3 regions of the Streptomyces sp. NPDC007346 genome follow, and region 1 is predicted to be linked to each of the others. Evidence: riboswitches for the same ligand, from Rfam matches in the RefSeq annotation. Region 1 holds a riboswitch; each other region holds the start of a gene.
The links. A riboswitch is a leader RNA that binds a small molecule or an ion and turns the genes downstream of it on or off. The one in region 1 is predicted to bind cobalamin.
Positions count from the first base shown of each region.

Region 2: another riboswitch for cobalamin. It lies ahead of AB0917_RS21140 (ABC transporter substrate-binding protein); the one in region 1 lies ahead of AB0917_RS27595 (prenyltransferase/squalene oxidase repeat-containing protein).
Region 3: another riboswitch for cobalamin. It lies ahead of AB0917_RS09305 (CoA-acylating methylmalonate-semialdehyde dehydrogenase); the one in region 1 lies ahead of AB0917_RS27595 (prenyltransferase/squalene oxidase repeat-containing protein).

Region 1 is NZ_JBEYKR010000139.1:3,701-13,350, reverse strand. It holds gene AB0917_RS27595 (prenyltransferase/squalene oxidase repeat-containing protein) at 1-2,662, opposite strand, end outside; cobalamin riboswitch at 2,785-2,921, opposite strand; cobalamin riboswitch at 3,025-3,103, shown strand; gene AB0917_RS27590 (prenyltransferase/squalene oxidase repeat-containing protein) at 3,228-4,646, shown strand; gene AB0917_RS27585 (short-chain fatty acyl-CoA regulator family protein) at 4,675-6,171, opposite strand; gene aceA (isocitrate lyase) at 6,544-7,824, shown strand; partial or broken gene AB0917_RS27575 (hypothetical protein) at 7,905-8,711, shown strand; gene AB0917_RS27570 (chitinase) at 8,862-9,650, shown strand, end outside.
Region 2 is NZ_JBEYKR010000081.1:19,931-29,580, reverse strand. It holds gene AB0917_RS21145 (iron chelate uptake ABC transporter family permease subunit) at 1-479, opposite strand, end outside; gene AB0917_RS21140 (ABC transporter substrate-binding protein) at 551-1,594, opposite strand; cobalamin riboswitch at 1,655-1,842, opposite strand; gene AB0917_RS21135 (beta-ketoacyl-[acyl-carrier-protein] synthase family protein) at 1,937-3,160, opposite strand; gene AB0917_RS21130 (acyl carrier protein) at 3,157-3,438, opposite strand; gene AB0917_RS21125 (acyl-CoA dehydrogenase) at 3,548-5,539, opposite strand; gene AB0917_RS21120 (beta-ketoacyl-[acyl-carrier-protein] synthase family protein) at 5,615-6,871, opposite strand; gene AB0917_RS21115 (beta-ketoacyl-ACP synthase 3) at 6,855-7,889, opposite strand; gene AB0917_RS21110 (carbohydrate kinase) at 8,074-9,006, opposite strand; gene AB0917_RS21105 (MFS transporter) at 9,127-9,650, opposite strand, start outside.
Region 3 is NZ_JBEYKR010000021.1:49,679-59,328, reverse strand. It holds gene AB0917_RS09335 (MmgE/PrpD family protein) at 1-477, opposite strand, end outside; gene AB0917_RS09330 (short-chain fatty acyl-CoA regulator family protein) at 672-2,129, shown strand; gene AB0917_RS09325 (enoyl-CoA hydratase) at 2,163-2,924, opposite strand; gene mmsB (3-hydroxyisobutyrate dehydrogenase) at 3,005-3,937, opposite strand; gene AB0917_RS09315 (enoyl-CoA hydratase/isomerase family protein) at 3,934-5,001, opposite strand; gene AB0917_RS09310 (acyl-CoA dehydrogenase family protein) at 4,998-6,152, opposite strand; gene AB0917_RS09305 (CoA-acylating methylmalonate-semialdehyde dehydrogenase) at 6,149-7,651, opposite strand; cobalamin riboswitch at 7,875-8,054, opposite strand; gene cobF (precorrin-6A synthase (deacetylating)) at 8,171-8,995, shown strand; gene AB0917_RS09295 (VOC family protein) at 8,983-9,372, opposite strand; gene AB0917_RS09290 (hypothetical protein) at 9,517-9,650, opposite strand, start outside.

The DNA.
Region 1 (9,650 bases):
CGCCCGGACCGTCCGTGTTCACGATGCCCGGCCCGCCCGCGGAGCCTGTGCCGTCCCCGGGTGTGACGATCACCGGGGCGGAGGAGGAGGGCAGCGGATTGGGCGTCGTACCGTCCAGGCTGCGGGCCAGCACACCGAACGAGACGCCGGTCGAACCGCCCACCGCCTGCGTCGAGGCCCGCAGGTCGGAGCCCCGCTGCCCCTCCTCGGCCACGTTGAAGCCGCCGTCCGCGTTCTGCTGCGAAGCGAGGAACTTCAGCGCCTTCGCGATCTGCGCGCCGTACTTCCCGGCGTCCAGGGACAGGCCCTGCACGGCGAGCGCCGCCGAGTTCACGGAGTTGCCCGAGGCGCCGGGGAAGCCGCCGTTCGGCAGCTGCTGAGCGGCGAGCCAGGCCAGCGCCCGGTCCACGGCGGCCGTGTGCGTGTCGCCGGGCACCAGGTCCAGCGTCATCGCCGCCATCGCGGTGGAGTCCACGTCCGTGTCGCCCGTCGGCGGGATCAGGCTCGGCCAGGCGCCCGACTCGGCGTCCTGGAGCCCCGAGAGATAGGTGACGGGGGCCTCGGCGGCCTTCTCCTGGCCCGCCCGCACCTGGGCCATGACGCCGAGGGACTGGTCGAAGACGGACCGCGCGTAGGTGTACGCCCCCTTGTCGGCACAGCTGGTGTCCGGCGCGGTGCTCCTCGCGGCACAGACGGCGTCGGCCAGACCGGCGATCAGGTCCTTGCCGCCGAAGTCGCGAGGGTCGCGGTCGACCACCTGGGCGAGCAGGGCCGCCTTGCCCATCGAGCCGCCCATGGCGTACTCGGTGCCGACCTTGGTCCAGTCGTGCACCGTACGGCTTTCGCCGTCCTTGCCGCCCCCGTCGAGGAAGTCGACGACCGTGCGCAGCGCGTTGTCGTCGTGCCCGGTCGCGGCCAGCGCGAAGGCGCCGTCGATGGTGAGGCCGAAGTCGGCCCGCCCGGTGGGCCCGCCCGCCGTGTAGTAGCGGCCCTGGTGGAGGTTGGCGGGGCTGGTGAGGTAGGCGACGCCCTTCTTCAGGTCCGGGCCGTCACCGGGCGGCGTCGTCGGGGGCGTCGTCGGCGGGGTGGTGGGAGGCGTGGTGGGCGGTGTGGTCGGGGGAGTGGTCGGCGGGTCGGTGGGCTCGGGCACCTTCGTGGTCAGGGTGACCAGGCTGGTGGAGCTGCCCGCCAGCACGGCCGGTGCCGTCGCGTACAGGGCGGCGTCGGTGGCGTCCTCGTCGAACCCGAAGCCGCCGTCGGCCAGTTGCTCCCGCGAGAGCCACCAGACCGCCGAGTCGGCCGCGCGGACCTCACCGAGCGCGCGCAGCGCCTGCGTGGCGTAGGCGGTGGCCGCGACGGAGCCGGTGGTGGCGCCGTTGTACGGGGGGAACGCGCCGCTCTTGAGCTGCGCCTTCTTCAGGTACGCGAGCGCCTTGGCGACGGTGGCGTCGTGGCCGCCCGCCTCGTCCAGCACCAGGGCGACGAGGCCGGTGGTCATCGGGTCGCCGTCGCAATACTCGCCGGGCCTGATCAGGATGCTGGTCACCGAGCCGTCCTGGCAGACCAGTCGGGTCAGCCGGTCCACCGAATCGGCCGGCGGCACGACCCCGCCGCGCAGCAGCGCCAGCACGGCCAGCGCCTGTACGTCGCCGTACATGGCGCCCCGGAAGTCGCCCTTCGCCGTGCACCCCGGGGCGGGGCCGGTCACGCAGACGTTCTTCTCCAGGTCCCCGAGCAGGTCGTGCCCGCCGAAGTCGCGCGGGTCCTTCTCCGTGATCTCCGCGAGCAGGGCCAGCCGGGCGGCGGCATGGGCGTCGGGCGCCTCGTCGGGGCCCGCCGCGTAGGCGTACTCGTCGGTGGAGGAGGCGAGTTTGGCCACCACCTTGTCCAGGGCCGGGCTCGCGCCGTCGGCGGCGGCGAGTGCGTACGCGGCCTCGGTGGTGAGGAAGTGGTTCGGGGCCCCGGAGCCCTCGTCCACCACCTGGGTGCCGTCGTGGAGTTGGCTCGTCACCCAGCGGGCGGCCGCCGGTACGTCGATCTTTCCGGCCGGGACGCCCGGGTCGGTCGGGTCAGGCGACGGGCCGGGTGTGACGCCGCCGCCCGCGCGGACGTCGTCGGGGGTGAAGGTGGGCCGGCCGGTGGAGCCGCCGATGTCCGTGCCGCCGAACACCCATGCGTCCACATCGCCCGCCTTGGGCCGGCGGTTCATGGCGCCGAGCGGGCTGTAGGACCAGCTCTCCTGGCCGGGCGAGGCGATCCAGTACGACCAGTAGGCGGTGGCCTGCGGGGTCAGGACGCAGTCCTCGGTCTCCGGAGTCGGGTACTGCGTACCGGAGTTGAAGGCGCCGGAGCCGATGCGGCAGATGAAGCCGTCACCGTCGTGCTGGGTGCCCTCGGTGGTGAACCCGCCGTCGCGCAGGAGTTCGTACCCGGTGGTCGGGGTGGTGTCGCAGCCGCGCACCACACCTCCGCCGAACGGCCCGAAGTCGACCGCGACGACGGCGCCATGGGTGGCCGTGCACTCCTCGATCGGGTCGGCCGCCGCCGGAGCGGCACCGGTGACGAAGGCCACGCTCGCGGCGAAGGTCACCGCTGCCGCCGAGAACAGCGAGAGGAGTCTCCTGCCGGCTGTGCTCCGGTCATGTTGCTGTGCGGTCCCCACCACGGCCCCTCGTGTCGTCCGGGCGGGCCATGCGTGGCAGAAGGCCCCTTTCGGCCACGGCCCTCAAGGGGCCGCCCGCAGAGGGCTGTTCGAACCACGCCGTAGTCCGCGACGGCGTTTCTCGCTGAAATTCCTGGCCCCAGGCATTCCGGCTCGCCCGCGCGGTGGCGGGCCTACGGTTGCGGGTCAGCGCCGGATTTCGACCGGCTTCCCCTGGAGCTGAGTGCTTATCAGGCGGATTGGAACACGCTCTCGAAGAGGCCGTCAAGGTGGTTTGCGTCTCGTTGCCTCCCGGCCGACCCCGCACCCCTGCCGTCCCTGGCGCGCCCCTGCCGCCTCGGGTAGCGTCCTGGCCTGCCACGAGGGGGAACCCGGTGCGAATCCGGGGCTGACGCGCAGCGGTGTGGGACGGCAGGGGGCCGCTCCCGAGCCCGAATGCCCTGTTGGCAGCCGTATCCAGCGAAGCCGTACCCACGCGTCCGGGCGTCGGCCACCCACCCTCGCCCCCGGTGTGCACCCCAGGGGCCGGGCGGTGCCGCACGCCCCTCATCACAGGAGCAGGCACATGCCCCGTTCTGTCACCTCCCGCGCCTCCCGCCGTCTGGCCCTCGTGGTGCCCGCCGCCCTGGGGGCCTTCGTCCTCACGGCGCTTCCCGCCGCCGCGACGTCCACCCCCGCCCAGATCGCCATCTCGAAGACCAACGGGGTGGCCTACCTCAAGTCCCTTCAGGCCGCGGACGGTTCGTACGCCGGCTCCGGGCTCTCCAACGAGTGGGCCTTCAGCGCGTTCGCCGCCGCCGGAACGGCCGCCGTGGACGTGACACCCGGCGGCGACGCCACGAAGAACGCGCGCACCGTCTACCGCAACCTCCTGGCCACCCCCGGCTGGCCCTCCGCCACCCCCGTCGTCACCGACTACCAGCGCGGCACGCTCAACGCGTACGCCGCCGGGATCGACCCCGCCCGGGTCTCCGCCTCGCGCAACCTGATCGCCGACATCTACGGCTACTGGCAGAACGCGGAGGCCGGCTACTTCGGCCCGTCCGGCAACTACAACGGGACGGTCTTCGCCGCACTCGCGCTGGGCGGCGCCAGAACCCAGGCGGGCGCCCAGCGCGTACCGCAGGAGCTCGTCGACAAGATCGTCGCCCGGGTCCGGGCCAACCAGCACGACGACGGCGGCTGGACCTACAGCAAGGCCGAGGGCAACCCGACCGAGCTGGCCAAGCCGGGCGACATCGACATGACGGGCGCCTCCATGGCCGCGCTCTGCGTCTCCGGCGTCCCGAACACCGACCCCGACATCCTCCAGGCCAAGGCGTTCCTCAAGAGCAAGCTGGTCAACTCCTCCGGCGCCTTCAGCGCCCTGTACGGCGTCAACTCCAGCTCCAACGGCTGGGCCGTCTCCGGCCTCAACGCCTGCGGCATCGACCCGCAGACCGGCGACTTCCTCACCCCGCTGGGCCGGACCCCGGTCGACTTCCTGATCGCCCAGCAGTTCAACCCCGGCGGCGGCTTCAAGTACCAGCCCTCGGACACCTCCCCGTCCGCCTACTCCTCCACCGACGCCCTGCGCGCCGTCGCCGGGGGCGGCTTCACCGCCGCACCGCCCACCCCGGTCACCTCGGGGGCGCCCACCTGGGTCGCGCAGAGCGGCTTCACCTCCGGTACGGCGACGAAGCTGGCGCTCACCGTGGACGACGGCACCGGCACCCTGAAGGTCTGCTCCGTCGCCTTCACCCCCACGGGCACCACGACCGACCTCGGCACCGTCCTGGCCGCCGCGTCGACCACGTCCACCCCGGCCGGCTGCGTCACCTCCGTGGTCCCCGCCACCGGGACGGGCGCCATCACCTCGCTCAACGGCAAGGCCAACACCGGCTCGGCGACGTGGAAGGTCTCGGTCGACGGCTCGGCGTTCGCCGGGGCGACGCGCGACAAGGTGATCGGCGTCGGCGACACGATCGCGCTGCGCTTCTCCTGACCCCCGGTCCGGTGGAGGGGGCGGGTCCTCAGGCGGGCGGCGCCCCCTTCACCGGGTACGGCACGAACGTGCTGCTGTTCTCGTCGACGGCCAGCGGCTGCCCCAGCGGCGGCACCGCGCGCTGCGGGCAGTCCAGCCGCTCGCAGATCCGGCACCCCATCCCGATCGGCGTCGCCGCCGAGGCGTTGTCCAGGTCGAGCCCGTCGGAGTAGACGAGCCGCCCGGCGTGCCGGATCTCGCAGCCGAGCCCGATCGCGAACGTCTTGCCCGGCTCGCCCCACCCGCCCCGGTGGCGCGTCACGGCCCGCGCGGTCCACAGATGGCGCTGCCCGTCGGGCATGGCCGCGATCTGCACATGGATACGGCCCGGGGCGGCGAACGCCTCGTACACGTTCCACAGTGGGCAGGTGCCGCCCGCGCGGGAGAAGTGGAACCCGGTCGCGGACTGCCGCTTCGACATGTTCCCGGCCCGGTCGACCCGGACGAAGGAGAACGGCACCCCGCGCAGCCGGGGCCGCTGGAGCGTGGAGAGCCGGTGGCAGACCGTCTCGTGACCGAGCCCGAAATGGTCGGTGAGGCGCTCGATGTCGTACCGGACCTCCTCCGCCGCCGTATGGAAGGCGCGGTACGGGAGGATCAGCGCGCCCGCGAAGTAGTTGGCCACCCCGATCCTCGCCAGCGGCCAGGTCGCCGACCCCTCGTCGTAGTCCTCCGAGGCCAGCCGCGAGATCTCCCCGCCGTATTCGAGCAGCGCCAGCTGGGTGGCCATCCGGAACGCCTGCTGCCCGGGGCGGAGCCGGCTGGAGAGGTGCAGCACCCGGGCGTCCGGGTCGTAGTGGTGCAGCCTGCCCGTGTCTGGGCCAGGGGAAGCGGGGCCGGCGGGCCGTCGTGCCGGACGCCGGCCCGCGGGGGTGCCCCCGGGCCGGCCCCGCCGGTCGTCGGTGGTGGCCAGCCGGATGCCGTGGTGCTCGGTGAGCCGGGCCGCGAGCGCGGTCACGACCTCGCCGGGGCGCACCCCGATCTCCGCCGCCAGCTCCTCCGCCGCCAGGTCCGCCTCGTGCAGGTAGTTCTGCCGCCGGTAGAAGAACTCGCGGATCTCCTCGTGCGGGGAGCGCGGCAGGTCGAGACCGCCGCCGCCACGCAGCTCGGCCGCCTCCGCGAGCCGTCCGGCCAGCGCCTGGTTGCGCCGCCCGAGGTCGAGCAGGACGGACGCGACCCCCGGCAGCCGGGAGGCCAGCTCGGACAGCTCGGCGGCCGAGACGCGCGCCGTGCCGACCTCGTCGGCCAGCGCCTCGCGCAGATCCGCCAGCACCCGGGTGGTGTCCCGCTCCGAGAAGAAGCCGGGGTCGACCCCGAACGCCTCGGTCAGCCGCAGCAGCACCGGCACCGTCAAGGGGCGCGAGTCATGCTCCATCTGGTTGAGGTAGCTCGGCGAGATCGCCAGTATCCGGGCCAGCTCCGCCTGGCTCAGCCCGCGCTCCTCGCGCAGCCTGCGCAGCCGCGCACCCGCGTAGGTCTTGCTCATACCGGAGCCCTTCGCGCCGTCGTCGACATGGTGGCAACCCTAGCCGCGACACGGCCGTCGAGAGCCTTCGCAACCTTGGCAAAGCGCACGGAAAGATTGGCAGAACTTGGCACACGTCTCTGGTTGATGGCACTCAGTGCCACTCCCAGAGTTGTTCCTGCGGCCCACCGGACACCGGCTCCGGACTGGGGTACCGAGCACGATTTCATGCCCTGACGTCGTACTCCTCGGGATCCCGGACCGGTTCGCCGGGCGCATTGCTCACCGTTCCACCTCGGAGGTCCGGTGGGCCGCACCCAGGAGCCGCGTCACTCGGTGACGTGGCTTAGCACCCTTCACACGATCGACCCACACGACTTCGGGAGTGACGCCATGGCGCAGGCAAGGACGACGGCGGAAGAGCTGGCGCGGCGGTGGGCGAGCGACCCCCGCTGGAAGGGCATCGAGCGCACCTACGGCGCCGAGGACGTGGTCCGGCTCTCCGGCAGCGTCCGCGAGGAGCACACCCTGGCCCGGCGCGGCGCCGAGCGGCTCTGGCGCCAGCTGCACGAGCAGGGCTACATCCACGCGCTCGGCGCCCTGACCGGCGGCCAGGCCGTCCAGCAGGTCAAGGTAGGCCTCCAGGCCGTCTACCTCTCCGGCTGGCAGGTCGCCGCCGACGCCAACCTGGCCGGCCACACCTACCCCGACCAGAGCCTCTACCCGGCCAACTCGGTGCCGAGCGTGGTCCGCCGGATCAACAACGCCCTGCTGCGCGCCGACCAGATCGCCACCGCCGAGGGCGCCGGAGACACCACCGACTACCTGGCCCCGATCGTCGCCGACGCCGAGGCGGGCTTCGGCGGACCGCTCAACGCCTTCGAGCTGACCAAGGCGATGATCGAGGCCGGTGCGGCCGGCATCCACTACGAGGACCAGCTCGCCTCCGAGAAGAAGTGCGGTCACCTCGGCGGCAAGGTCCTCGTCCCCACCGCCCAGCATGTGCGCACCCTCAACGCGGCCCGCCTCGCCGCCGACATCGCGGACGTCCCGACGCTGATCGTGGCCCGCACCGACGCACTCGCCGCCAACCTCATCACCAGCGACGTGGACGAGCGCGACGCGCGGTTCGTCACGGGGGAGCGGACCGCCGAGGGCTTCTACCGGGTGCAGAACGGCATGGCGCCGGTCATCTCGCGCGGCCTCGCCTACGCCCCGTACGCCGACCTCATCTGGGTCGAGACCGGCACCCCCGACCTCGCCCAGGCCCGTGAGTTCGCCGAGGCGATCCACGCCGAGCACCCGGACCGGATGCTCGCGTACAACTGCTCGCCCTCCTTCAACTGGCGGGCCGCGCTGGACGACGACCAGATCGCCAAGTTCCAGCGGGAGCTGGGCGCGATGGGCTACCGCTTCCAGTTCATCACCCTGGCCGGTTTCCACTCCCTCAACCACGCCATGTTCGACCTGGCGCGCGGCTACGCCGAGCAGGGCATGACCGCCTATGTCGACCTCCAGGAGCGGGAGTTCGCCGCCCAGGAGCAGGGCTTCACCGCGGTCAGGCACCAGCGCGAGGTCGGCACCGGCTACTTCGACCAGGTCTCCACCGCCATCAACCCCGCCTCCTCCACCACGGCCCTGACCGGCTCCACGGAGGAGGAGCAGTTCCACTAGAGGTCCCTGCCGGTCGCGGGGGCACCCCGTCCCCCGCGACCGGGCTCCCGCACCGCCCACGCCCCGCTGAGGAGACCCGCATGACCCCCCCTGTCACGACCGGCCGCGTCCAGGTCCTCCTCGTACCGGGCGACCGGCACGAGGAGGACCTCACCCCCGAGGCCCTTGGCTTCATCGCCCGCCTCGACGCGGCCTTCGCCGCCCGCCGCTTCGACCTGCTCACCGAGCGCCGCCGCCGCTGCGCCCTCCTGCGCTCCGGCACCCCGCTCGACTTCTCCCGCGCCACCACCGCCGTCCGCAACGACCCCGACTGGCGGGTCGCCCGGCCCGCCCCCGGCCTCACCGACCGGCGGGTGGAGATCACCGGGCCGCCCGAGCGGCGGACGGCGGTCAACGATGACCGCCCCCTTCCTGCGCGCTTGCACCGAACTCCTGGTCCGCACCTGTCACCAGCGCGGCGCCCACGCCATCGGCGGCATGGCCGCCCAGATCCCCGGCGGTGACGCGGCGGCCCGGGAAGCGGCGCTGGCCAAGGTCCGGCTCGACAAGGAGCGTGAGGCGGAGGACGGCTTCGACGGCTCCTGGGTCGCCCACCCCGGGCTCGTCCCCGTCTGCCGGACGGTCTTCGACGGGGTGCTCGGCGACCGGCCGCACCAGCTGGAACGGACCCGCGACGACGTCCATGTCACCGGGCCGTCGACCGCGCAACGGTGGAGCGGCTCTTCGAGGAGGAGCTGGCCACGCTCGGCGCCACCTACCCCTGGGCCCGGCTCGACCAGGTCCGCGACCTGTTCGAACGCACCGCCCTGGGCAGGGAGCTGCCCGCCTTCTTCACCACGGAGGCGTACGCACGCCACCTCGTCGGCCGGCCGGTGGTGCGGGCATGAGCGCACACGTCCCGCCGGACGGCTTGGTCCAGACCTCTTGACCGAAGGTCTGGACCATTCTACGGTTTGGCAGGGTCACGACATAGGGCGGGGCGGGGCGAACCTTTCGCCCCGTCGGCGGCGGTCCCGGGCAGGAAGGACACACGGATCATGGGCCGTACATCACGGCTGCTGGGCCTCGGCCTGGCCGCGGCACTCGTCGTACCGATGCTGGTGGGAGCCGCCCCACCGAAGGCCGCCGGCACCGATACAGGTCCCGTCGCCGCCGCCGACGAGACCTGTGCGGTCAAGTCGAAGCCCGCCGGCAAGGTGCTCCAGGGGTACTGGGAGAACTGGGACGGCGCCGCCAACGGCGTGCACCCCCCGCTCGGCTGGATCCCGATCACGGACTCCCGCATCACCCAGCACGGCTACAACGTGGTCAACGCGGCCTTCCCCGTCATCCGCTCCGACGGCACCGTGCTGTGGGAGGACGGCATGGACAACACCGTCAAGGTCGCCACCCCGGCGGAGATGTGCCAGGCCAAGGAATCCGGGCTCACCCTCCTCATGTCGATCGGCGGAGCGACCGCCGGGATCGACCTCAGCTCCAGCACGGTCGCCGACCGGTTCGTGGAGACCGTGGTCCCGATCCTGAAGAAGTACAACTTCGACGGCATCGACATCGACATCGAGACCGGCCTCACCAGCAGCGGAAACATCAACCAGCTCTCCGCCTCACAGACCAACCTCATCCGCATCATCGACGGCGTCCTGGCAGCGATGCCCTCGAACTTCGGCCTCACCATGGCCCCCGAGACGGCGTACGTCACCGGCGGCAGCGTGGTCTACGGCTCGATCTGGGGCGCGTACCTGCCCATCATCAAGAAGTACGCGGACAACGGCCGGCTCTGGTGGCTGAACATGCAGTACTACAACGGCAGCATGTACGGCTGCTCC
Region 2 (9,650 bases), on a different contig from region 1:
ACACCGGAGAGCACCACCCGGTCGGTGGTGGAGCCGAGGGTGTGGCTGAGCAGCAGCACCAGGGCGAACGAGCAGATGGCCCCGACGAAGGCCCCGGCCGACAGCGACACCGCTCCCCCGCCGACGCCCAGGACGACCACCACGACCGCCCCGGTGGAGGCCCCGGAGGAGACGCCGAGGACGAACGGGTCGGCGAGCGGGTTGCGCAGCAGGGACTGCATCACCGTGCCGCACACCGCGAGCCCGGCGCCGCACACGGCGGCGAGCAGGGTGCGGGGCATGCGCAGGTTCCAGATGATGCCGTCCCGGATCGGGCTCAGCTCCGAGGTGCCGAAGCCCAGGTGGGAGGCGACGGCGGACCAGACGTCGGGGACGGAGATCCGGGCGGGCCCGATCGTGACGGCGACCGCGACGGAGAGCAGCAGGAGCAGGAGACCGCCGATCCAGAGCAGCGCCGCGAGCGGGCCGCCGCTCCACACCGGGCCCGGCGCCACCCGTGGCGCGGGCGCCTTCGGGTCCACGGCCTCCCGCACCGCCCCCTTGCCGCCGCTCACCCCGTGGGCCCGAAGGTGCGCAGAGCGGCGGCGACGCTCTCCAGGCCCTCGACCGTCCGGATGGTGGGGTTCATGGCCTGGCCGCTGAGCAGCACGTACCGGCGGTTCCTGACGGCGTCCATGGTCCTGGTGACCGGGTTGGACTCCAGGAACTCGATCTTCTTCTCGGCGCTCTCGGCGGTCTGCGTCGTGCGGGTCAGGTCTCCGATGACCAGGACGTCGGGGTTGCGGTCGGCGACGGTCTCCCAGCTGATCTGGGGCCATTCGTCGTGGGTGTCGTCGAAGACGTTCTTCGCGCCGAGCTCCCGGGTGATGACACCGGGGGCGCCGCAGCAGCCCGCGAGGTAGGGGGCCTTGGAGTCGGAGAACCAGTAGAGGAGGGAGGTGTCCGACGCGTCGACGCCGTCGGTGGCCTTCTCCACGCGTGCCTGAAGCTTCTTCACCAGGGCGTCGCCGCGCTCGGGGACGCCGAACACCTGGGACAGTTCGCGGACTTCGGTGTAGACGCTGTCCATGGTGAGGGGTGCGGTACGGGCTCCGTCACCGCCGCCGCTGTTGTCCTTGCCGATGCAGTCGGCGGGCGAGATGTAGGTGGGGACGCCCAGCTTCTCGAACTGTTCGCGGGGGGCGACACCGCCCTTGGCGAGAGTGGAGGCGAAGGAGGCGGTGACGAGGTCGGGCTCCTTGTCGAGGACCTTCTCCGAGGAGGGCCGGTTCTCGGAGATGCGCTCGACGCTCCCGTCGGCCTTCTCCAGGCCCTTCATGACCGGGTCGGTCCAGGTGGCGGTGGCCGCGAGCCGGTCGGCGAGGCCGAGCGAGAGGAGGATCTCCGTCGATCCCTGGTCGACGGAGACGGCTCGCTGGGGCGGCGCCTTCACGGTGACGGTGCGCCCGCAGTTCTCGAGGGTGAGCGGGAAGCCGTCGGCCTGGCCGCCGCCGTCGGCGGACGACGTGGTGGACCCGCCGCCGCAGGCGGTGAGCAGGACGGCGCCCGCCGCGAGCAGGGCGGCGGTGCGTATCGGAGCAGGCGTGGACAGCACGGAGGACCTCGGTGTCTCTGGGCCCAGCCGCGGAGCCCGTCGTACGGTTCCCGTGCCCCGGTGCGGGGCGCGGGTGCCAGCAGGTCTTCGGACTCGGGTTCGTCCGGGCGGGACGCCTTCCCGGAGCACGTCCGTGCTCCAGTGGCCGTGGCCCCGCCCGTCCCCCTCACCGCTGCGCGTCAGTTCCGGTCTCGCACCGGATTCCCTGACCCCGTCGCTGGGGTTCGACTGGCCCCGGCAAGCTATCACGGCTCTTCGTGCAGCTCAGAGCCGGTACGCGGACCGGTCCGCGCGGGCCGGTGCGGCGCGGGATCGTCCCGCCGCACCGGCCCGGCCGCCCCTTTACGGAGCCTCCAGGGCGATCACCGCGTTCTGTCCGCCGAACCCGAAGGAGTGGCTGACGGCCCGCCGTACGGGCAGTTCGCGCGGGATCTTGGTGACGCAGTCGATGGTGAACCCGGGGTCGGGGGCGTCCAGGTTCGCGATCGGCGGGACGATGCCGTGCTGGAGGGTCAGGACGGTCAGCCCCGCCTCGATCGCGCCGGCCGCCCCCATGCAGTGGCCCAGTACGCCCTTGGGGGCGGTGACGGGCGGCCGGTGCGGGTAGGCCCGGCTGATGAGGGCGGCTTCCGTCGCGTCGTTCAGGGGGGTCGAGGTCCCGTGCGCGTTGACGTGGTCGACGTCTTCGGCCCGCCAGCCCGCGTCGGCCAGCGCCGCGTCGACGGCGGCCTGTGCGACCTGCCCGGAGGGGTGCGGGCTGGTGGGGTGGTGGGCGTCGGTCGTGGCGCCGGCGCCGGCCAGCAGCGCCCGGGGGGCCGCTCCCCTGGCACGGGCGTCGGCGGCCCGCTCCAGGACCATGATCGCGGCGCCTTCGCCCATGACGAGTCCGGCCCGGTCGGCGGCGAAGGGGCGGCAGAGGCGGGCGGGGTCCCCGTCCCCCGGTGCCGCCGCGCCCGAGCGGGCGAAGCCGGTCATGGCGATGGGGAAGACGGTCGACTCGGTGGCTCCGGCGATCGCGATGTCGCACCGGCCCAGCGCCAGCATGTCGCGGGCCACGGAGAGGGCGGTCACCCCGGAGGAACAGGCCGTGCACGGTGCCAGGCTGGGGCCCGTGGCCTTCATCTGGATGGCGATCTCGGCCGCGGGCATGCTCGGGATGGTGAGCAGGATGCCCGAGGGCGAGGTGGCCTCGGGGCCGCGCCGCTCCAGGGCGACGGCCTGATCGGTGAGTCCGGCGGATCCTCCGCTGCTGGTGCCGACGACGACGGCGACGCGGGCGCCGTCCCAGCGGGCGGGGTCGAGCCCTGCGTCGGTCACCGCCTCCCGTGCGGCGAGGACGGCGAGCTTCACGTACCGGCCCATGCGGAAGGCGGTGCGGCCGCCCACCGCGTCGTCCAGGTCGATGCCGGAGACCGTGCAGGCGAAGTCGACGGCGCAGCCGTGCAGTTCGGGGACGGTGCGCGCGAAGGACTCCCCGCGGCGGACCCCGTCCCAGGTGGTGTCGGTGGTGTGGCCGGCCGGGGTGATCATCCCCAGGCCGGTGACGGCGATGGCGGGTCGGTTCATCGGGTGTTGCTCACCGGCACCGCACTGCCCGCCGCCTCGCCGCCGACGGCCGCGTCGATGAACGCGGAGATGTCGGCCAGCGTGGCGTCCTTGTAGAGCTTCTCGGAGTCGGCGGTGATGCCCAGGGTCTCCTTGATGATGACGGCGAACTCCGCGACCGCCAGGGAGTCCATCTCCAGGCTGTCCATCGTGGAGTCCGGCAGGATTTCGACTACGGGCACCTTGAACGTCGCGGTCAGCACCTCGGTGATCTTCGGGTGGATGGTCTGGGTCTTCACGGTGTTTCCTCTCATCGGCGGCTCATCGGCAGCTCGTCGGCGACTTGATGAAGGGCGGGTGGTCGAACGCGACCCCACCGCCCGATGTAACTGGATGACGATCCTCCGGTTACGCCTTGGGGCGAACCGATTCGTCTACGCTCACCTGCGGCTTCTCGAACCATCGGGAGAGCATCGATGTGGTTCCCCAGTACGCCAGCAGCACTCCGCGGGTACCGAGCGCCGCCACCTTCTCGCGCAGCGGACGGCGCTTGCTGCCACAGGCGGGCCGGCGGAATCCCGCCGTGCGGCCCCGGTGCCACGGCCCTTCCGGGTCGTCGTAGGCGTCCGCGTAGCCGGGGCCCGCGATCGGCCAGTCCGACATCAGGCGCTCCGGCAGCGCGAACGACTTCACCAGGTCGGGGGCGTGCCGGGCCACGGTCGCGATGAGCCGCTCCACCGCGTCGGGCAGCAAGGTGACCTGTTCGGCGGTCAGCCGTCCGGCCGCCAGCAGGTCACCGCTGTTGCGGGCGACCCACTGGAGGGCGAAGAGCCGGTGGAGTTCGGTCAGGCGCTCGCGGGCCGGCCCCTCGGGCAGGGAGGCCGCGGCCTGCTCGTACGCCTCGCTCGCCTGCCGGTAGCCGTACGCCTCCACCCCGCGCAGCGCGGGACCCGACGCCGCGTTCCACCGGCCGAGCGGGTCGCCGGCCGGGGCGGCCCTCATCCGCTCCCGGGCGCGGTCGAACCAGATGTCCTCCACCGCGGCGAGCAGCCGGCCCAGGAAGCGGGGGTCGTCCAGCTCGCCGGGCCGCCCGTCCTCCTCGTCCTCGCGGACCGTGACGCTGAACAGCATCTCGGCGGCGGCCTTGGCGTGTACGGCGAGGTTGTCGCCCTCGGCGGTGATCGCGCCTTCGATGCCGGTGAACAGCTCGGTCATGCCGTTGTTCTCCAGCAGCCCCTGCGCCCCGCACCGCTCCCGGCACTCGACGATGACGCCGCGCGCCTGCCAGGTGATCCACCCCTTGGCGACGGCGACCAGGCGCTCCGCCTCGTTCCGGTCGGGTTCGGGGGCGGACTCCCAGCGGTCCAGCGCCCTGCGGTGCAGCAGGCTCATGGCGAAGACGGTGGCCATCGCCCCGGCCAGCGGGCCGTGGTGGGAGCGGTGCTCGTAGACCGGCATCCGCTGGGGGGCCCGCGGCCCGGAGACCAGCCGGTGGCCCGCGTAGCGGACGGCGATGGCGAGGCTGACCCGGGCGGAGCCGACCGCGCAGGCGCTCATCGAGAGCTTGCCGGGGGTGACCCGCCCGATGGAGAGCAGGAACCGCCTGCGCTTGCTGGCCAGTTCGCTGGTGAACCGCCCGTCCTGACCGACCCGCCCCTGGTCCCCCGCGAGCAGTGCCTCGCGCGGGACGAAGTACCGGTCGAAGGAGGTCAGGCAGTGGTCGACCGGGGAGCCCATCCGGGCGGGCAGCCGCCGTACCCGTACGCCGGGCAGGGCGCTGACCTCGTCGGTGAGCGGGGCGAGGAAGAGGAAGACCCCGTGGTCCGTGCCGTCGGCGACGAGCCGGGCGGCCACCACGCCGGTCTTGGGGCCCCCGGCGGGGCTGGTGTTGGGCATGAACTTCTGGGCTCCGGCGTGCGGGGTGTGCAGGACGAAGCCGTCGCGTTCGGGGTCGTACGTCGCGGTGGTCTCGACGGCCGCCGCGTCGTTGCCGTGCGCCACCTCCGTACAGAGGAAGGTGCCGATGGACCGCAGCTCCAGGAAGTCCGAGAGGTCGCGCGGTGTGCGCGGGTCGTGGTCGAGGAGGCTGCCGAGGAAGAGGTTGTAGTGGATGCCGGCGACGGTGGTCAGCGACGGGTCGACCGGGCCGAGCCATTCGTGCAGGGCGGCCAGTGCGCGGGGGTCGGCGGCCAGCCTGGCGCCGCAGTCGAGCGTGTCGTTGAGGATGCGGAGCCGGTGGTAGGCGAGGTCGAGCCGTTCGTCGGGGGTGCCGCCACCGGAACGCCGAAACGGTTCTGTCGTGAGCAGCCGACGCCAGAACGCGTGCTCCTGGCGGAAGTTGTCGCCGTAGAGCACTCGGGTGAGCAGAGCGTCCGTGGAGGGCAGGGATGGTTCATGCATGGATACGGTCACGACAGAGTAACGATCAAGGAACGGTGAGGACACCCCTCACCGTTCCCGAACAGCCCTGCGGGGTCAGGTGCGTTGGAAGGCGAGCGCCACGTTGTGCCCGCCGAAGCCGAAGGAGTGGCTCACCGCCCGCTCGACCCGCTGGTGGCGGGGCTCCTTCACCACGCAGTCGAGCGGGAAGGCGTCGGGGAGGGAGTCCAGATTGGCGATCGGCGGGATGAGGGAACGTTCCAGCGTCAGGACGGTGGCGACCGCCTCGATCGCGCCCGCCGCCGCGAGGGTGTGTCCGACGACGCCCTTGGGCGCGGTGACCGGCGGGCGGTGCGGGAAGAGCCGGGAGATGAGGGCGGTCTCCATGGCGTCGTTGAGGGGGGTGGAGGTGCCGTGGGCGTTGATGTGGTCGACATCGCCCGGCGCCCAGCCCGCCCGGTCCAGGGCCTCCTGCACCGCGCGCTGGGCACCGCGCCCGTCGGGGGCCGGGGCGGTGGGGTGGTGGGCGTCGGTGCTGGAGCCGGCCCCGGTGAGCAGGGCGCGTGCCCGTCCGCCCCGGGCGCGGGCCGACTCCTCGCGCTCCAGGACGAGCATGGCGGCGCCCTCGCCGATCACGAAGCCGTCCCGGTCGGCGGCGAACGGCCGGGAGGCGCCCGCCGGGTCGGCGGTACGGGTGGAGAGCGCGCCCATCCGGGCGAACGCGGTCACCACCAGGGGCGTCAGCACCGACTCTGCGCCCCCTGCCACCACCACGTCGCAGGAGCCGCCGAGCAGCAGGTCGCGGGCGACGGCGACGGCGGTGGCCCCGGAGGCGCAGGCGGTGGCGGGGGCGAGGCTCGGACCGCCCGCCTTCAGGGCGATGGCGACCTCGCCCGCCGCCGCGTTGGGGATCATCATGGTGACGAGCAGCGGGGAGACCGCCGCGGGCCCCGACGCCGCCAGCTTCGCGGCGTTGTCCACGAGGACGGAGACGCCCCCGACGCCGACGCCGAGCACCACGCCGACCCGGTGGCCGTCCCACACCGCCGGGTCGAGACCGGCGTCGGCGACGGCCTGCCGGGCCGCGACGACGGCCAGCTTCACGAACCGGGCCATCCGCCACACCGAGCGGCCGCCCACCGCCTCGTCCAGGTCGATCGAGTCGGCCGGACAGGCGAAGTCGACCGGGAGACCGGCCAGTTCATCGCATCGCCGGGCGGTGGAGCGCCCGGAGCACAGCCCTTCCCAGAAGCTGTGCTCGTCAGCCCCCGCGGGCGTCACCAGGCCGACCCCCGTCACCGCGACGGCGGCGCCTGCGCCGGCTCCGGCGCCCTGATCAGCGGAGTGCGACATGCTGTGTTCCTTCCGTAGAATCCGTGGAAATGGTCTGCGGGGTCCCCGGCCATCGAAGTGCCGCCGAACCCCAGGTCAATCCGCCCCCGAACGCGGTCAGCAGCACCCGGTCCCCGCCGTGCAGCAGCCCCCGGCCCGCCGCGTCGGCCAGGGCGAGGGGGATGGAGGCGGCGCCGGTGTTGCCGACCCGCTCCAGATGGGTGACGCAGCGCCGCGGCCCGATACCGACCCGGTCCGCGACCGCGCGCAGGATCCGGGCGTTGGCCTGGTGCGGCACGAAGTGGTCGACCTCGGCCGGGTCCCAGCCCACCCGCGCCAGCAGCACGCGGCAGGAGTCGGTCATCCGCTCGACGGCGTGCTGGTAGACGGTCGCGCCCCGCATACGGAAGTACGCGTCGCCCGGTGCGGGCGGTCTCCCGCCGGACCGGGCGCGGGCACCGCCGCCGGGGACGGTGATCAGGTCGTGGCCGGTGCCGTCGCTGCCCAGGTCGAAGGCGAGCAGCTCCCCGGGGTCACCGGTCCGCCCGGCCGCCACCAGGGCCGCGCCCGCCCCGTCGCCGAAGACGACACCGGCCGAGCGGTCGGCGGGGTCGAGCCAGGTGGAGTAGACGTCGGCGCCGACCAGCAGGACGCGCCCGTAGAGCCCCGAGGCGATCAGCCCGTGGCACAGGGCGAGCCCGTAGACGAAGCCGCTGCACACGGCGGCGATGTCCAGCGCCGGTACGGTGCCGAGCCCGAGCCGGGCCGCGAGGGCGGGCGCGGTGCCGGGGCAGAGGTGGTCGGGGGTGGCGGTGGCGAGGACCACCGCCTCGACGGGTCCGGCCGCCGGGGAGCCCGCGAGCAGCCGGGAGGCCGCCTCGTAGGCGAGGTCACCGGTGGCGGCCCCGGGCGCGGCACGGTGCCGGCTGCCGATGCCGGTGCGGCGGCGGACCCAGGCGTCGTCGACGCCCCAGTCGGCGGGGAGCAGGTCGTTGCCGACCGGCTCCCCCGGCACCCAGCCCGCCACGCTCTCCAGCACGGCCGTGCGTCCGCCGTCTCCCGGTAAGCCGCGTCCCCGCGCCCGCGGCCCCGCCCCGCTGTCCGCTGTCCCTGTACTCGCCACCTGTCGCCCCGATCCCGTTGTCATACTGCGGCCGGTTGACGAACGGCGGGACGCCTGGCGAGGGTGCGTTCGACTGGGCCGAACGGGTCATGACGGCTTGTCAGTTACCGGCGAGCGCCGTCCCGAGCTCCGATGCGTCGGGCGGGTTGGCCCCGGCCCGGGAGACGGTCACGGCGGCGGAGGCCACCGCATGGCGCAGTACGTCGGTGAGGGTGTCCCGGTCCACGGCGTGCAGCCGCTCCCGCGCCCCGGCGCCGAGGAGGCCGTGCGCGGCGAGGGCGTGGAGGGCCCCCGACATGAAGGCGTCGCCCGCGCCGACGGTGTCCACGACGTCGACGGGCGCGGCCTCCACCGTGATGGGCCCGCCGGGCAGGAGGGCCAGGGCCCCGTCACCGCCCCGGGTGACGAGGACGACGGCGGGCCCGTGCTCCAGCCAGCGCGCCGCGACCTTCTCCGCCTCCTGTCCCGGGTACAGCCACTCCAGGTCCTCGTCGCTCGCCTTGACCAGGTCGCTCAGAGCGACGCACTCCTCGACCCGGGCCACGGCCGCCGCGTGGTCGCCCATGAGGGCGGGCCGCACGTTGGGGTCGTAGCTGACGGTCGCGGTGGTCCGGGCGCCCCGCACGATGTCCAGCACGGTGGCCGCCCCCGGCTCCACCACCGCGCCGATCGACCCGGTGTGCACATGGCCCGGGGCGGGTTCGACGGCGACCGGGGCGAGGGTCCAGGCGATGTCGAAGGCGTACGAGGCCCGCCCGGCCCCGTCCAGGGTGACGACGGCCGACGGGGTGGGGGCGGGGGTGCCGTCGGTGCGGACGGTGACTCCGGCGGAGGCCAGGTGGTCCGCGATGAGCCGCCCGTTCCCGTCGGGGCCGAGCTGGGTGAGGAGGGTGGTGCGGTGGCCGAGGCGGGCCAGGCCGTAGGCGACGTTGGCGGGGCTGCCGCCGGGGTGGGCCCTGTCCTCCCGGTCCGGCAGCCGGACGATGTCGGCGACGCATTCACCGACGACCAGCAGTTCGCTGTGGTCGAGCATGGGGGTGGATCTCCTCAACTGCTGTGACGTGGGTGTCCTCGAGTCCTCCGCACCCATTGAGCCCGATCCTGCCCCTCGGGCGGAAGCCACCCGGGGCGTCGGTCACCGTCCGGTCGCCGTTCAGGCGTCGATACGGCCGAAACGGGCGGGGGCCGGTGGCGGCGCCGTGGCCGCCACGCTGTCCGGGCGGGGTTTCGCGGGGGCTGCCCGGCGGACCCAGAGCAGGGCGACGGCCAGCACGACGGCGGCGGCCAGCAGCCAGGGCAGCGGGCCGAGCGGCAGGGTCCCGGCGGCCAGTCCGGCACCGGCGGCGACGAGTTGCAGGGCCAGCGACTGGACGGAGAGGGCGGTGGCGCGGCCGGCGGCGTCGACCCGGTGGTGGAGCAGGTCGTTCGTGTTGGGGCCCGCGATGCCGAGCCCCAGATAGACCAGCCCGTATCCGCTGACGGCGGCCGTCGTGGCGAAGGGGTTCGTCGAGCCGGTGGTGACGCCGAGCAGGGTGAGCCCCAGCGCCACCACCCCGCCCCCGGCCAGCACGGCACGCTCGCTGCTACGGGCCAATCGGGCTGCCAGAGGGGCGAGTTGGCTGCCGAGGGCGGAGCACAGGAATCCGGCGCAGGCGAGCCCGGCGAAGAGTACGGCTC
Region 3 (9,650 bases), on a different contig from region 1:
CACCAGCGCCACATGGATCTCGTACGCGGCGACGATCCCGCGCAGCAGCTCGGCGCCGTCGCGCCCGGTGTGCTGGGCCACGGCGAGCAGCGGCGGGATGTTGTCGCCCGGGTGCGAGTAGTCCGCCGCCAGGAACGTGTCGTGGAAGTCCAGCTCCCGTACGGCCGTGCCGTTGGCCCAGGCCGCCCACTCGGGGGAGACCCGCACACCGGGGGAGGCGCCGAAGAGGGCCGCGCCCGGGGCGCCGGGGTGGGCCAGTGCCTGGCTGCGGGCGACGGCGACCGGGCGGCGCAGCAGCGACGCCACGGCGACGGAGGCGTTGTCGACGACCCGGTTGACGGCCATCGCGGCCGCCTGCGGGTCGAGCTCGGGGGCGTCCTGGGTGCCGGTGGCGACGGCCGCCAGCTTCCAGGCGAGCTGCTCCTGACGGGGCAGCCGGTCGGCGCTGGGGTGGACGCGGACGTGGTGGTCGATCACGGGGCTCCTCGCGGCGGTGGCGGTGCGGTACGAGAGGAGCATTCCCCGCCACGGCCCCCGGTGCGACCGGTCCACTGTGCACAATCCGTACCCCGCTGAGCTGCGAAACTGCGAATCCTGCGAAAGATGCGGATGCTACTTTCGCAGCAGACGTCACCGCACAGGACCCGGGCGGGGGAGAGGGGCTGCGATCCATGGGACGGCCTGCCGGACGCAAGATCTACGCCCACGCCAAGCTGCGGCGGCTGCGCCGCGAGCACGGGATGAACCAGGTGGAGCTGGCCCGCGCGCTCGGCCTGTCCACCAGCTACCTCAACCAGATCGAGCACAGCCGCCGGCCGCTGACCGCCCCGGTGCTGCTGCGGATCGCGGAGGTCTTCGGCGTCGACCCGGAGTTCTTCTCCGAGGCCGACGAGGAACGGCTCGCCACCGACCTGCGCGCCGCCCTCGGCGACGAGGCGTGCGGGGCCCCGGTCCCCCTGGAGGAGGCGGCCGACGTGGCCCGCGACCACCCGGAGGTGGCCCGCGCCCTGGTCGCCCTGCACCACCGCTACCGGGAGGCCGCCGAACGGGTCGCCGCCCTCGCCCCGCCGCAGGACGGCGAGAGTCTGCTCACCGCCGAACCTCACGACGAGGTACGGGACTTCTTCTACGCCCACCACAACCACTTCGGCGCACTCGACGCGGTGGCCGAACGTACCGCGACGGACCTCGGCGCGGGCTCGGCGGGCCGTACCGCCGACGCGCTCAGGGAACGCCTCGCCGCCCGCCACGGCATCACCGTCGTGGTGACCGCCCCCGAACGGGCCGCCGACGCCCGCCGGTTCGACCCCGACAGCGGCCTCCTGCTGATCTCGCCCCGGCTCAACGAGGCCCAGCGCGCCTTCCAGCTGGCCACCCAACTCGCCCTGCTGGAGCACGGATCGCTGCTCGACACCCTGGTCGCCGGCGGTGAACTCGCCTCCGGGCAGGCCGCCGGTCTGGCCCGCATCGGCCTCGCCAACTACTTCGCCGGCGCCCTGCTCATGCCGTACGCCGCCTTCCACCGCGCCGCCGAGGAGCTGCGCTACGACATCGAACTCCTCCAGGCCCGCTTCGGCGTCGGCTTCGAGACGGTCTGCCACCGCCTCAGCACCCTCCAGCGCCCCGGCGGCCGGGGCGTGCCCTTCTCGTTCCTGCGTGTCGACCGGGCGGGCAACATCTCCAAACGGCAGTCCGCCAGCGACTTCCACTTCTCCCGGCTCGGCGGCACCTGCCCGCTCTGGACGGTCTACGAAGCGTTCTCCGCGCCCGGCCGCATCCTCACCCAGGTCGCCGAAATGCCGGACGGCAAGCGGTACTTCTGGGTGGCCAGGACCGTGACGCGCGGCGGATTCGGGCACCGCGCGCCCAGGGCCGACTTCGCCGTCGCGCTCGGCTGCGAACTGCGCCACGCCCACCGCCTGGTGTACGCCGAGGGCATGGCCCTGGACGCGCCCGGCTCCGCGACACCCATCGGGCTCGGCTGCCGGATCTGCGAACGGCGGGACTGCGCCCAGCGGGCCCGGCCTCCGGCCGGGGGCCGGCTGGCCGTCGACCCCGACCGGCGCACCCATGTGCCGTATCCGGTGGTCGCCGACGGCTCGGCCGCGCCGGACGAGCGCCCCTCGTAGTGGCCCGCGGCGGGTGGACCGCGCTCACGGAGGTCAGCGGTGCGTGAACTCCGCGGGCCGCTTCTCGGTGAACGCCTTCATGCCCTCCTTCTGGTCGGCCGTCGCGAACACCGCGTGGAACAGGCGGCGTTCGAAGCGGACGCCCTCGGCGAGGGTGGTCTCGAAGGCGCGGTTCACCGCCTCCTTCGCCATCATCGCGACGGGCGCCGACATGCCGGAGACGGTGTCCGCGACCGCGAGCGCCTCCGCCAGCAGGTCCGCGTCCGGGACGATCCGGGAGACGAGACCGGCCCGCTCGGCCTCCTCGGCGTCCATGTTCCGGCCGGTCAGGCAGAGGTCCATCGCCTTGGCCTTGCCGACCGCCCGGGTCAGCCGCTGGGAGCCGCCGATGCCGGGGATCACCCCGAGCCGGATCTCCGGCTGCCCGAAGACGGCCGTGTCCGAGGCGATCACCAGATCGCACAGCATGGCCAACTCGCAGCCGCCGCCCAGGGCGTAGCCCCGTACGGCGGCGATCGTCGGCGTACGGAGCTGACCGAGCCGGTCCCAGGCGGTGAACCAGTCGCTGAGGTACATGTCCATGTAGCTCTGCGGCTGCATCTCCTTGATGTCCGCCCCCGCCGCGAACGCCTTCGCCCCGCTGCCGGTGATGACGATGCAGCCGACGTCCGGGTCCCGGTCCAGCGCCTCGGTCGCCTCGACGGTCTCGCGCATGACGTCCAGGCTCAGCGCGTTGAGCGCCTTGGGCCGGTTCAGGGTGAGCAGGGCGGTACGGCCCCGGCGCTCGACCAGGATGGTTTCGTAGGGGCCCGGGGTGGACGCGCTCTCGTTCCCGCCGCTCTTGCCCGAGCCGTTCTCGGTCTCACTGTTCTCGCTCACGTGGTGGCGCCCTTCTGCGTATCGGTGGTGCTCGGTGAAGCCGCCCGGATGGCGCGGACGATTCCCGAGAAGTCCTGGTCCGCCCCGGCGCCCTCGGCGAACCGTGCGTACAACTCGGCCGCACGCAGACCCAGTTCGGCATCGATGCCGCCCGCGCGCAGGGCGTTGGCGGCCAGGGAGAGGTCCTTCGCCATCAGCGGTGCGGCGAAGCCGGGGCGGTAGTCGCGGTTGGCCGGGCTGGTGGGGACCGGGCCGGGGACGGGGCAGTTGACGGTGAGCGCCCAGCACTGGCCGGAGGCCGCCGACGCCACGTCGTACAGGGCCTGGTCGGAGAGGCCGAGGCTCTCGGCGAGCACGAACGCCTCGCTGACGGCGATCATGGAGACGCCGAGGATCATGTTGTTGCAGATCTTCGCCGCCTGCCCGGCACCGCCCGCCCCGCAGTGCACCGCCTTTTTGCCCATCACGGACAGCAGCGGCTCGGCCCGCGCGAACGCGGACTCCTCGCCCCCGGCCATGAAGGTCAGCGTGCCCGCCTCCGCGCCCACCACCCCGCCGGAGACCGGGGCGTCCAGCGAGCGGTGACCGGCCGCCGCGGCCGCCGCGTGGGCGGCGCGGGAGTCGGCCACGTCGATGGTCGAGCAGTCGACGAACAGGGTCCCCGGGCGGGCCGCCGCGAGCAGCCCCTGCTCCCCGTAGAGCGAGAGGACATGGCGTCCGGCGGGCAGCATGGTGATCACCACATCGGCCACCGCGGCGGCGTCGGCGGCGGACCCCGCCCGCTCCACCCCGCTCGCCACGGCGGTCGCCAGACAGGTTTCCACCAGGTCGTGGCCGAGCACCCGGTGCCCGGCCCGCACCAGGTTGGCGGCCATCGGGCCGCCCATGTGGCCCAGGCCGATGAACGCGACGGTCGTGGTGGTGGTCACCAGGGCACCTCCTGCGGTGAGTCGTCCGCGGCGAGGGAGAGCCCCTCGTCGCCGGTCGGAGCGAAGTAGCGGGCCACGTCCGCGTCGGTGACCTCCACGAGCGTGCCGGGCGACCAACGAGGTGTCCGGTCCTTGTCGATCACCTGGGCCCGGATGCCCTCCACCAGGTCGGGGGAGGCCAGGGCCGCGTACGAGACGCGGTACTCCTGCTCCAGCACCCGCTCCAGCGGACCGAGTTCGCGCGCCCGGCGGAGCGCGGCGAGGGTGACCTTGAGCGCGGTGGGCGAGCGCCCGAGGATCGCCTCGGCCGCCTCACCGGCCGCCGGGGCGCCGGAGGCGAGCAGCCGCTCCACGATCTCCTCGACCGTGTCGGCCGCGTAACAGTGGTCGATCCAGGCGCGGTCGGCCTCCAGTACCCCCGCAGGCGGCTCCTGGACGTGGCGGCCCAGCACGGAGGCCGGCGGCTCGGTCCGCAGCCCGGCGAGGAACGCGGGCAGGTCGTCCACCGGTACGAAGTGGTCGGCCAGCCCGCACAGCAGGGCGTCCCGGGCCCCCACCACCGCACCCGTCAGAGCGAGATGGGTGCCCAGCTCGCCGGGGGCCAGCGCCAGCAGATACGTGCCGCCGACATCCGGCACGAAACCGATCCCGGTCTCCGGCATGGCCACCTTGGACCGCTCGGTGACGATCCGGACACTGCCGTGCGCCGAGACGCCGACTCCGCCGCCCATCACGATGCCGTCCATGACCGCCACGTACGGCTTCGGATAGCGGGCGATCGCGGCGTTGAGCCGGTACTCGTCGCGCCAGAACGCGGCCGACGCCCTGCCGCCCGCGCGGGCGTCCTCGTAGATGGACCGGATGTCGCCGCCCGCGCACAGGCCGCGCTCCCCGGCCCCGGTGATGACGACGGCTCCCACCTCGGGGTCGTGCTCCCACCGCTCCAGGGCCGCCGCGATCGTCTCCACCATCGGGTGGGTGAGGGCGTTGAGCGCCCTCGGCCGGTTCAGGGTCAGCACCCCCGTACGCCCCTCGGTGCGGGCGAGCACGAGCTCCTCGCTCATCGCAGGGCTCCCGTCAGGCTCCGGGCCACAATCACGCGCATGATCTCGTTGGTCCCTTCCAGGATCTGGTGGACCCGCAGGTCCCGCACGATCTTCTCGATGCCGTACTCGGCCAGATAGCCGTAGCCGCCGTGGAGTTGGAGCGCCCGGTCCGCCACCGAGTAGCCGGTGTCGGTGGCGAAGCGCTTGGCCATCGCGCACAACTCCGGTGCCCCGCCCACCTTCCGGTCCAGCGCCTCGGCGGCCTGCCGCAACAGGGCGCGGGCGGCGGCCAGTTCGGTCGCCATGTCGGCCAGCCGGAACTGGAGCGCCTGGGAGTCCAGCAGCCGGCCGCCGAACGCCTCCCGGTCCGCGAGATGGGCCAGGGAACGGTCCAGCGCGCTCTGCGCCCCGCCCAACGAGCAGGCGGCGATGCCGAGCCGGCCGCCGTTGAGACCGTTCATCGCGATGCGGAAGCCCTCGCCCTCGGCGCCCAGGAGCCGGTCGGCCGGGACGCGGACCCCGTCCAGCACGACCTGCCGGGTGGGCTGCGCGTTCCACCCCATCTTCTTCTCGTTGGCCCCGAACGAGAGTCCCGCATCGTCCCGTTCGACGAGGAACGCGGAGATCCCGCCGGGCCCGTCCTCGCCGGTGCGGGCCAGCACGATGTAGAGGTGCGTGGCGCCCGCCCCGGAGATGAACTGCTTGGTGCCCGTCAGGACGTAGTGGTCGCCGTCGCGCACCGCACGGGTGCGCAGCGCGGCGGCGTCGGAGCCGGCGCCCGGTTCGGTCAGGCAGTAACTGCCCAGCTGCTCCATGGTGCAGAGCTCCGGCAGGTACCGGACGCGCTGGTCCTCGGAGCCGTACCGGTCGACCATCCAGGCGACCATGTTGTGGATGGAGAGATAGGCCGCCACGGACGGGCAGCCGGTGGCCAGGGCCTCGAAGACGAGGACCCCGTCCGAGCGGGACAGCTCCGAGCCGCCCACATCCTCCCGTACGTACACGCCTCCCAGGCCGAGCCCCGCCGCCTTCCGCAGGACGTCGACGGGGAAGTGCTTGTCCTGGTCCCAGGCCACGGCGTGCGGGGTCAGGTGCTCCTGGGCGAAGTCGAGTGTCGTCTCGACGACCGCGAGCTGGTCGTCGCTGAGCAGGGTGGTCACGGCGGTCACCCCATGGTCGGAATCGTGAAGCTCGCGCCGTCCCGGATCCCGGAGGCGGGCCAGCGCGAAGTGACGGTCTTGGTACGGGTGTAGAAGCGGATGGCGTCCGGTCCGTGCTGGTTGAGGTCGCCGAAGCCGGACCGCTTCCAGCCGCCGAAGGTGTGGTACGCCACCGGGACCGGGATCGGCACGTTGACGCCGACCATGCCGGTGTCGACCCGCCGGGTGAAGTCGCGCGCGATGTCGCCGTCCCGGGTGAAGAGGGCGACGCCGTTGCCGTACGGGTGCTCCGAGGGCAGCCGCAGCGCCTCCTCGTAGTCCGCCGCGCGGACCACACAGACGACCGGGCCGAAGATCTCCTCCTGGTAGACCCGCATGTCCGGGGTGACCCGGTCGAAGAGCGTGGCGCCCGCGAAGAACCCCTCCTCATGGCCCTCCAGCGTGAAGTCCCGCCCGTCGACGACCAGTTCGGCACCCTCCTCGACGCCGAGGTCGACATAGCCGCGCACCCGGTCCACCGCGTCGCGCCCCACCAGCGGCCCGAAGTCGGCGTCGGGGTCGTCCGAGCGGCCGATCCGCAGCTCGGCGATCCGCTCGGTGAGCTTGGCCACCAGCGCGTCGGCGGTGTCCTCACCGACCGGGACGGCGACCGAGATCGCCATGCACCGCTCACCCGCCGAGCCGTAACCGGCGCCGATCAGCGCGTCCACCGCCTGGTCCAGGTCGGCGTCCGGCATCACGATCATGTGGTTCTTCGCCCCGCCGAAACACTGCGCCCGCTTGCCGTGGGCGGCGGCCGTGGCGTAGATGTGCGCGGCGATCGGCGTCGAGCCGACGAAGCCGAGCGCCTTGACGCGCGGGTCCTCCAGCAGGGTGTCCACGGCCTCCTTGCCGCCGTTGACGACATTGAGGACCCCGGGCGGCAGCCCCGCCTCCAGGAAGAGTTCGGCCAGCCGCAGCGGCACCGACGGGTCCCGCTCCGAGGGCTTGAGGATGAAGGCGTTTCCGCAGGCCAGAGCGGGTGCGGCCTTCCACAGGGGGATCATCGCCGGGAAGTTGAACGGGGTGATGCCCGCCACCACTCCCAGCGGCCGGCGCAGCGAGTGGACGTCGATCCCGGAGCCCGCGTTGTCGCTGAACTCGCCCTTCAGCAGGTGCGGGACACCGGCGGCGAACTCCACCACGTCCAGCCCGCGCGCGATGTCGCCGTGCGCGTCGGCCACGGTCTTGCCGTGCTCGGAGGAGAGCAGCCGGGCCAGGGAGTCCTTCTCCTTCTCGACCAGCTGGAGGAAGCGCAGCAGGACGCGGGCCCGGCGCTGCGGGTTCCACTCGCCCCATTCGAGCTGGGCCTCGGCGGCGTCGGCGATGGCCGCCTCGGTCTCGGACCGGCCGGCCAGCGGCACCCGGGCCTGGATGCGGCCGGTGTTGGGGTCGTAGACGTCGCCGTAGGTGCCCGAGGTGCCGGGTGTGTGCTTGCCGCCGATGAAATGGGTGAGTTCGCGGACCATGGAAGCCTGCTCTCGTCGGTGAGATCGTCAGGAGAGAACCGGGGATGGCGCACAGCTCCCACCGGCACACGCACCGGTCGGGTGCGCGTGGTCGCGGAAGGGCCTGCCGTCGGGGACGCGAAGGGCGGGGGCCGTCAGGGGGCGGGGAGAACCGCTCGCCGGGACGGGCCTGCGGGGCCGTGGGTGCGGACCGGTGCCATGCGTGTCTGCTCCATCCTCGTGGAAACACGGAACATCCCGCGGCCGGTATCCTGACTCCCGGATCAGCGCGCGTCCTCATGCCTTCCCGACGGCGCCTGCACCGTCAGTGGCGTGTCCTGCGAGGACGAACTCCCCGGTCACAGTGGCGGGACCGCGCCGGATTCGCACCGGCTTCCCTGACACCACGGGCCTTGAGGGTGCCCGGCTCCACGCCGGCCACCCCGCTGCTCACGAACATATAGTTGGACGTCCTAGTAAGTCCACCCCACCTCGCCCCCGGCGCGATTCCCGGCACCGCTCCTGGCATGATCGGCCGACATGAGCGACGCACCACGCCACATCCTCGTCATCGGCATGGGAGCCGGCGACCCCGACCACCTGACCCTCGCCGCGGTGAAGGCGATGCGCAGGGCGCAGGTCTTCTTCGTGCTCGGCAAGGGCCGGGAGAAGGAGTCCCTGACCCGGCTGCGGCGCGACATCCTGGCCGAGCACCTCACCGGCCCCTACCGGGTCGTGGAGGCCGAGGACCCCTGGCGGGACCGCACCCAGGGCGACCGGGGGCGCTACACGTCGGCGGTGCACGACTGGCGCCACCGCCGCGCCGACATCTGCGAACGCCTGATCACCGAGGAGCTGGCGCCGGGGGAGTGCGGGGCCTTCCTGGTGTGGGGCGACCCGTCCCTGTACGACAGCACGCTGGCGATCCTGGAGGACATCCGGGCCCGGGGCACGGTGGAATTCGGCCATGAGGTGGTCCCCGGGATCAGCAGCGTCTCCGCGCTCGCCGCCCGCCACCGCACCTCCCTCAACCAGGTCGGCCGCCCCGTCCACATCACCCCCGGCAGGCGGCTCGCCGAGGGGTTCCCGGACGACGACGGCGACATCGTGGTGATGCTCGACGGCCACGAGACCTTCACCCATCTGACGGGCAGGGGGCTGTGGATCTACTGGGGTGCCTACATCGGCACCCCGGACGAGCTCCTGGTCTCCGGACCGCTCGACGAGGTCGCCGAGCGGATCGGCCGGGTGCGCGCCGAGGCCCGCGAACGGCACGGCTGGATCATGGACACGTATCTGCTGCGCCGCCCGGCGGCCGATACGGAGGGCCCGGAGGCCACGGGCGGCGCGGGTCAGTCGAGGTAGTGGGCGCGGCCCCGCTCGTCCATGCCCACGGACCCCTCGGGGATGACGCAGAACTCATTGCCCTCGGGGTCGGCCATCACCAGGAACCCGCCGTCGGCGTACTCCTCCAGCCGGCGCCCGCCCAGCGCCTCGACCCGCTGCTGCTCGGCGGCCGGATCGGGTGAGCTGATGTCGACGTGCACGCGGTTCTTGCCCGGCCTGGGCTCACCGGCCCGCTGGAAGCCCAGGCCCTGGCCGTTCTCCCGCCGCAGCCAGACGTAGGGACCGGTGCGGTCCACGACCGGCCTGCCGAGCAGCTCGGACCAGAAGGCGGCCAGCCGCTCGGGATCGGCGGCGTCGACGACCAGGGCGTTGATCCGCGGGGGTGTGTCAGTCATGCCCCGATTGTCCCTCGGGCGGCCGGCAGCCGCCCGCTCCGCGGCTGATGGGCCCCGGCCCGTGAGCGGGGCCCGGACAGGAGGCGGCGGGTCGCGTCGAGGCGCGGGCGGCCGCCGCACCTCGTCGCCGGACCCGGCCGGAGGTCAGCTCCGGGACTCGTGCGCCCGGATCACTCCGAGCCCGTGCCCGAGGGTCGGGCACTCGGCGGTGAGGTCGTTGCCCCGCACCAGATAGTCGTGCACCCGCCCGTCGGCGGGCCGCTCGACGGCCCGGTACA